DNA from 3 places in the Synechococcus sp. 65AY6A5 genome. Region 2 is predicted to be linked to each of the others. Evidence: riboswitches for the same ligand, from Rfam matches in the RefSeq annotation. Region 2 holds a riboswitch; each other region holds the start of a gene.
What was found. A riboswitch is a leader RNA that binds a small molecule or an ion and turns the genes downstream of it on or off. The one in region 2 is predicted to bind cobalamin.

Region 1: linked by a shared signal. The riboswitch ahead of SYN65AY6A5_RS06005 (TonB-dependent receptor) and the one ahead of metE (5-methyltetrahydropteroyltriglutamate--homocysteine S-methyltransferase) in region 2 are both predicted to bind cobalamin.
Region 3: linked by a shared signal. The riboswitch ahead of SYN65AY6A5_RS13385 (sirohydrochlorin chelatase) and the one ahead of metE (5-methyltetrahydropteroyltriglutamate--homocysteine S-methyltransferase) in region 2 are both predicted to bind cobalamin.

The regions. Positions count from the first base shown of each region.
Region 1 is NZ_AXUW01000001.1:1,243,765-1,246,019, reverse strand. Features, by position in the region: gene SYN65AY6A5_RS06005 (TonB-dependent receptor) at 1-937, opposite strand, end outside; cobalamin riboswitch at 977-1,118, opposite strand; gene SYN65AY6A5_RS06000 (DUF1565 domain-containing protein) at 1,210-2,255, opposite strand, start outside.
Region 2 is NZ_AXUW01000001.1:2,173,595-2,175,849, forward strand. Features, by position in the region: gene moaC (cyclic pyranopterin monophosphate synthase MoaC) at 1-69, shown strand, start outside; gene SYN65AY6A5_RS10305 (MoaD/ThiS family protein) at 44-307, shown strand; gene SYN65AY6A5_RS10310 (molybdenum cofactor biosynthesis protein MoaE) at 308-793, shown strand; tRNA gene SYN65AY6A5_RS10315 (tRNA-Arg) at 827-901, shown strand; cobalamin riboswitch at 916-1,121, shown strand; gene metE (5-methyltetrahydropteroyltriglutamate--homocysteine S-methyltransferase) at 1,527-2,255, shown strand, end outside.
Region 3 is NZ_AXUW01000002.1:356,523-358,777, reverse strand. Features, by position in the region: gene SYN65AY6A5_RS13390 (heavy metal translocating P-type ATPase) at 1-1,050, shown strand, start outside; cobalamin riboswitch at 1,179-1,315, shown strand; gene SYN65AY6A5_RS13385 (sirohydrochlorin chelatase) at 1,345-2,255, shown strand, end outside.

The sequences.
Region 1 (2,255 bases), 930 kb from region 2:
TTTGCGGAGCGCTGAAGCGGTAGTTGAGATCGTCCAAAAAGACTCTTGCCTGCAGGGATCCTGTTTCCTGAGTCCACAGCCAACTGAGATCCAGCAGCAGATCGTTGGTGTTTTGCTCTGCGTCGGGAGAGGGAAACTCTACACTGCCGGGCACGCGAAAGGCTTTGTTGAGGTAGAGGGCGTTGGCTGTTAGGACTTGATCTTCGGCCAGTTGCCAGGTGAGCTTGGCCTGCAAGTTGTGGTACTCCACCGCCGAGTTTTCCCGCCTGCCTGACTTGCCCAGCCGCTCAATGGCAAAGGGAAAGTCGTTGTTACTTTGCAGACGGCGATAGCTGAGCACCCAGCCCAGATCCTGGGCTTGGCCGCGACTTTGGATCCCTTGCTCATTGAGACCGTAGCTGCCGACCGCCGCTTCCAGCACCGTCTCCGTTTCTGGCTGCGGCTCCACCGTGACGATGTTGATCACGCCGCCAACGGCGTCTGAGCCGTACAGGGTAGAGCCGCCGCCGGGGGAGACTTCAATTCGCTCGACGACATCGGTGGTGATTTGGGAGAGGTCAAACCCCCCGAAAAAACCCAGATCGTTGAGAGGGCGGCCATCCAAGAGCACCAATACCTGCGCCGTTCGCGCCCCTCGCATGAATTGAGAGCTAAGAGCTCCCAACTGAGTTCCCGCTGTGCCATTGCTGAGGATCCCGGGCAAGTAGCGCAGGGCTTCCTGCACCGTCCTTGCCCCTTGCTGGCGCATCTGCTGGCGGGTGATGACGTAGACTGGGCGGGAAGACTCTCGCAGCAGGCCGGGACGGCGAAACGGGGTGGTGACGGGTTGATTCAAAATCTCGGCGCTGAGGCCGGTATCCAAGATTGCCTGCCCCCAGGCCGGGATCCCCAAACTCAAGATCCCCAGCCCAAGGCTGAGACATACAGTTACTTTCATCCGGTTGCTCCTGCTTCCGTGCGACGCGGAAGGGCTAAGCTTTGAGCCAAAGCCGCAGGCGGGCATCCTGACTGAGGGCCTCAGCCCATCACAGTTGCGGCACAGCGCCGGATTTGCACCGGACTTTCCCCATTGCTTGCCCTGGCTGATCCCCAGGACAACCTGACGGCACGGCTTTCCTCCCCATTGCTCTGGAAAAAGCCGTGCTAGGCATCATACATTCCCTGCTGGGGAGTTCCTATCCTGCCGGGGGGGATCCCTGGGCAGTGAGGTCAACGGAAGATCATCTCCGCCACCGCGTCAAAGCCGGCGTCCAACAGCCGATCCAAGACTGACTGGGCCTGGCTGCGGCTGTCGTAGAGGCCGGCCTGCAGCACCCTCCTGCCGTTGAACACGGTCTCCACCGCTTCGGGGACGAGCTGCCGCAGCCGCTGCAAATCGTCGCTGCCCTTGGGGGTCACCAGCACACGAAAGCGGGTGGCCGACTCTGCTGGGGCTACCGCCGGTTCTGGAGCCGCGGCAACGGGAACAGGGGGGGTTGTTGGGCTGCTGCCCGCTTGTCGGCGAGCCGGGGGTGGCAGGAGGGTAGTAATATCCGTGAGAGGAGCCACAGATTGCTGGCGGACGGGAGTGGCAGGAGCAGGCTCAACCGGTTGGGCAGGCGTGGTGGAGCCATCGGGGGTGAAGGGGACGGCAACAAACTCCTGGGGTTGAGCGCCTGCCGGCTGAGGGGGGGCACTGGGCAAAATGCGCCCTCCCGATCCCGCTGCAGGAGGGGGAACGGGGGCAGTCGATTGGGGCACCGTCACCACCGGCAAGGTGGGAGAGGCCGCCGCCGGCTGGGGATCCCTGCTGGGAGCCGGAGGCTCGGCCTGCGGAGGTGTGGGCAGCGTCAAGCCGCCTGCCGCAATGGGTGGCGGGGCGTTGCTGGGCAGCGCAGCCACCGTGGTCTGGCCGGCCAGATCCAGCTCCCCTTTGGTTTTGCCGGCCAGTTGGTTGCCATTGGCGTTGAGGCGCAGGCCGCGGGTGGCGTTGTGGATGTCGTACTGGCCGTTCCCCTCAAAGATGTTGTTGCCGGGATCCGAAGCCGTGCCCAAATCTGGCTGGGCGGTGGTGATAGCTGTCAGGCCAGTCTCCAGGTTGCGGGCAATGAGATTGTTGCGCAGGATGGGACGGGCGCTGCCGCCGACCACAATGCCGGTGCGGTTTTGCAGGATGCGGTTGTTGCGCACAATCGGCGCCGAGCGCTGGTCGATGGTGAGGCCAAAGCCGGTCTCTTGGAAGAGGTTGTTGACAATGGTGGGCTGGGAGGTGCCCA
Region 2 (2,255 bases):
GAGGAGTATGCCACTTTCCAATCAGTTTGGGGTAGTTGCAGCCATGGTAACTCAATCTGTCCTAAGTAAGACCGTAACAATTCAATATGTAGCAGTGCTGCGGGAACAGGCTCAGCGGAGCAGCGAAGTGCTGCAAACCAGTGCAGCAAACTACCTAGAGCTCTATCAGCAGCTGCAAGCAAAGTATGGATTTTCGCTAGCAGCGGAGGACGTTAAGGTTGCTGTCAATCATGAGTTCTGTGACTTGACTAGGCCGATAGATGAAGGTGCCTTGGTAGTTTTCATTCCACCAGTTTGTGGGGGCTAAATGCTGCGTTTTCTAATTGTGGATAGCACCATCCAGCCAGCTGAACTCAGTCGTTTGCTCGTCAATAACACAGCGGGTGCCTTAGTAACCTTCGAGGGCTGGGTACGCAACCACAGCCAGGGCAAACCTGTTCTCAGCTTGGAGTACGAAGTCTACGAGATCCTTGCCCAGAAGGAGGGCGAGAAGATCCTCCGAGAAGCCCACGCCAAGTTTGGCCTCTGCGGTGCTGTTGCCTGTCACCGCCAGGGTCATCTTGCAATTGGTGATATTGCGGTTTGGGTTGGTGCTACAGCTGAACATCGCGGCGCCGCTTTTGCTGGAGCACGTTACATCATTGATGCAATCAAGGAGCGCTTGCCCATTTGGAAAAAAGAGTACTACTGGGGTGAGCCGCCGCGTTGGGTTTTGTGTCAGAAAGCAAAGCCTTTGTTCCAGCAATTCCATAAGAACGCTATTGCTCGGCAGCCTTGCGGCGATACCCCCTAGCCTCTCTGCTAGTATCAGTGAGGTACCTGACCTGGGGCTGTAGCTCAGCCTGGATAGAGCAAGCGCCTCCTAAGCGCTAGGTCGGCGGTTCAAATCCGCCCAGTCCCGCTAAAACCAGTGATAGGATAAAGTCTACTGTCGGTTCTGACGGGGATCAGCCGTCAGAGGCAACGGGGAAAGTGCAGTGAGAATCTGCCGCTGTCCCGCAGCTGTGAGCCGGTTTTGGACTTGGGATCCCTAGTTCGTTGTTGCAAGAGGCCTTGAGACGCAAGCCAGCCCCTCCAAAACTGAGCAAGTCAGAATGCCCGCCGGCGGTTTTTCCACAGTTCACCATATCTGCGAGGTACAGATATGCTCCCCATTTTGACGTTAGCCCGTTCCCGTCTCGAAGTTTTTTCATCGGCCTGCTTACGGATTTTCGACGCTCTCGGATCGTAGGCACTCAGTCAAAAGCGCGGACAAGAGAGCTGAGCAGTTAGCTCAGGGGCAGCTAGGAGGACGGTTGCTCGCTTTGGTTGCACAAAAGAGTCCTCTGGGCATCCCCCTGTGCAGAGTGGGCAAGCCGCCAGGGTGAAGGAACGCCTTGACAGCTCCGGCAGGTTTCCTGGCCTAGGGAAAACCTTCTGCCGGGATGCCACCGATAGGCATGTCGGCGGCCATCTCTTGCTGCCTAGGTTGGATGACAACTGGCGGCAACCTCAATTACCGAATTCGATTCAGGACAAGGTACCTTATGGCCATTGAAACTCAAACCCTAGGCTATGCCCGCATGGGCAAGCGCCGCGAGCTGAAGAAAGCCCTGGAGGCCTTTTGGGGCGGCACCCTGGAGGCGGAAGCCTTGTTGGCGACGCTGCAGGATCTGGAGAGTCAGGCCTGGCGAACCCAGCGACAGGCCAACCTCGACCACATTGCCGTAGGAGATCAAACCCTCTACGACCACGTTTTGGACTGGGCCACCTGGCTGGGGCTGATTCCCTCCCGGTTTCAGAGCTTATCAGGCCTGGAGCGCTACTTTGCCATGGCGCGGGGGCAGGAGGGGCTGCCGGCCTTGGAAATGACCAAGTGGTTTGACACCAACTACCACTACCTGGTGCCGGAAATTGAGGCCGACGCGATCCCTCAGGCCCATTTCGACGACTTCCTGGCCACGGTGCGACGGGCGCAAGGGATCCTAGGAAACCGCACCAGCCCCGTCCTCCTCAGTCCGGTTACCCTTCTTGCTCTAAGCCAGCGCTCTGGCGAGTTGCGGGGGGATCTGGAGAAGCTGCTTCCTCTCTACAGAGAACTCTTGCAGGAGCTGCAGCGCCTGGGGATCCGGGAAGTGCAAGTCCATGAGCCCATCTTGGTGACCAGCGAAGGCAAAAGTCTTCAGGAAGCGGTGGAGCAGACCTACCGCTGGCTTGCAAGCGTGGGGATCCCTCTCCACCTGGTTACCTACTTTGACGACTTGGGGGAGACTTAC
Region 3 (2,255 bases), on a different contig from region 2:
GTGGCCACGGGACGAGGGGCAGAATTGGGGATCCTGGTGAAAAGTGCCGACAGCCTGGAATTGGCCCACCACTTGCGCACGGTGGTCTTGGACAAAACTGGCACCCTGACCGAAGGTCGCCCTACCGTCACCGATATTTGGGCCCACGGCTCCTCTCCCCTGACGGTGTTGCGCCTGGCAGCGGCGGTGGAGCGGCACTCGGAACATCCTTTGGCCCAGGCGGTGGTGCAGAAAGCCGAAGCGGAAAAAATTGCCATCCCTCCTGCCCAGCATTTTCAGGCAAGGATAGGCAGTGGGGCAGAAGCCTGGGTGGAAGACCAGTGGATCCGCATCGGTCGGCTGAGCTGGCTACAGGAGATGGGGATCCCTTGGGATCCCTCTTGGTCAGAGCGGGTTCAGAATTGGGAAAGCCAGGGCAAAACGGTGATCGGCGTGGCGCAATCCCACCGTCTGGTGGGGCTGTTGGCCATTGCCGATCCGCTCAAACCCACCTCTCCTGAGGCAGTGCAACAGCTGCAACAGATGGGTCTAGAGGTGATCCTGCTAACCGGGGATAACCCCACTACGGCCCAAGCGATTGCCCGGCAGGCAGGCATTCAGCGGGTAATTGCCCAAGTCCGCCCCGATCAGAAGGCAGCTTACATTCGCAGCTTCAGACAACCTCGACACCGGGTGGCGATGGTGGGAGATGGCATTAACGATGCTCCGGCTCTGGCAGAAGCCGATGTGGGGATCGCCATTGGCACAGGTACGGATGTGGCGATGGCCGCCAGCGATATTACCCTCATGTCGGGGGATCTGCGGGGAGTCGCCACAGCCATTCAACTCAGCCGGGCCACCCTCAACAACATCCGCCAGAACCTCTTCTTCGCCTTTATCTACAATACGCTGGGGATCCCGATTGCCGCTGGGGCGCTCTATCCCTTTACAGGCTGGTTGCTCAACCCTATGCTGGCGGGGGCAGCCATGGCCCTGAGTTCCATTTCGGTGGTCGCCAATGCCCTGCGCCTGCGACACTTTCGAGCCCACAGACCGGCAGGCCGGCGTTAGGCCCTCTCCCAGGGGCAAGGGGGATTAGCGCGGCAACAGTTTTGCTGCCCTTTGAGCATGAGTCTGCCGTACCGCTCATGCCTCAGGGCTATCTTCTGGCAGACAAGGACATCCCCCCCAGGGGGCTTGGTGAACGACAAGCGGCAAGCTAACCTAAAAGGCTCAGGCAGACTGGGGAAAGCGCGGTGCAAATCCGCCACTGTGACGCAACTGTGATGGGATCCCTCCCTCAGCCAGAACACCCACCTGCCGTTGTCCTGTACCCCTTGCGATTCACAAGGAACGGAGTTTTTTGTGTTGAATACCCTCAGTTTTTCCCCTCCCCGTGCGGTTGGGCAGTTTTCTTCTCCTGCCTTGCCCCTGTTGCTCATCGGCCATGGATCCCGTGACCCTGAAGGGCAGCAAGCCTTTCTGGAGCTGGCCCAAGTTTATCAATCCCTCACCCCCCATCGGCCGGTGATCCCCTGCTTTTTGGAGCTAGCCCAGCCCAGTATTGCCCAGGGGGTGGAACAATGCTTGGCCCAAGGGTGGCAGGAGATCGTGGCCCTGCCGCTGCTGCTTTTTGGGGCGCGCCACAACAAGTTCGACGTGACGGTGGAGCTGGATCGTCTGCAGGCCCTCCACCCGCAGTTGCGCATCCACTACGGCGGGCCGCTGGGGATCCGGGTCGAGATCTTGCAACTGTTGCGGGAGCGATTGGCCACTCTGCTGGCTGCCCAGCCGCAGCAGATCCCAGGGGCGGAAACGGTGTTGCTGTTTGTCGGTCGCGGCTCCAGCGATCCCGAAGCCAACGCCGAAGCCTGTAAGCTGGCCCGGCTGCTTTGGGAAGGATCCGGGTTTGCTGCCGTGGAAACCTGCTTTATCGGCATCACCCATCCCCGCCTGCCGGTGGGTCTGGAGCGGGCCCTCTCTTGGCAGCCGCGCCGGGTGGTTGTGCTGCCCTATTTTCTCTTTACAGGGGTGCTGGTGAAAAAAATCGAGGCGGCGGTGCAAGAACGGCGACGCCAATACCCCGAGATCGACTGGCTGATGCTGCCGGAATTGGGCCTTGTGGACGCGGTGCTGCACAGCCTGCAGCAACTGGAGCAGGAAGCTCTCCAGGGCCAAACCCTGATGAACTGCCACCTCTGCAAGTTTCGCCTGGCGGTGAGCGCAGAGCTGGGAGCGGGGCATACTCATCACCATGACCATGACTCCCATGGGCA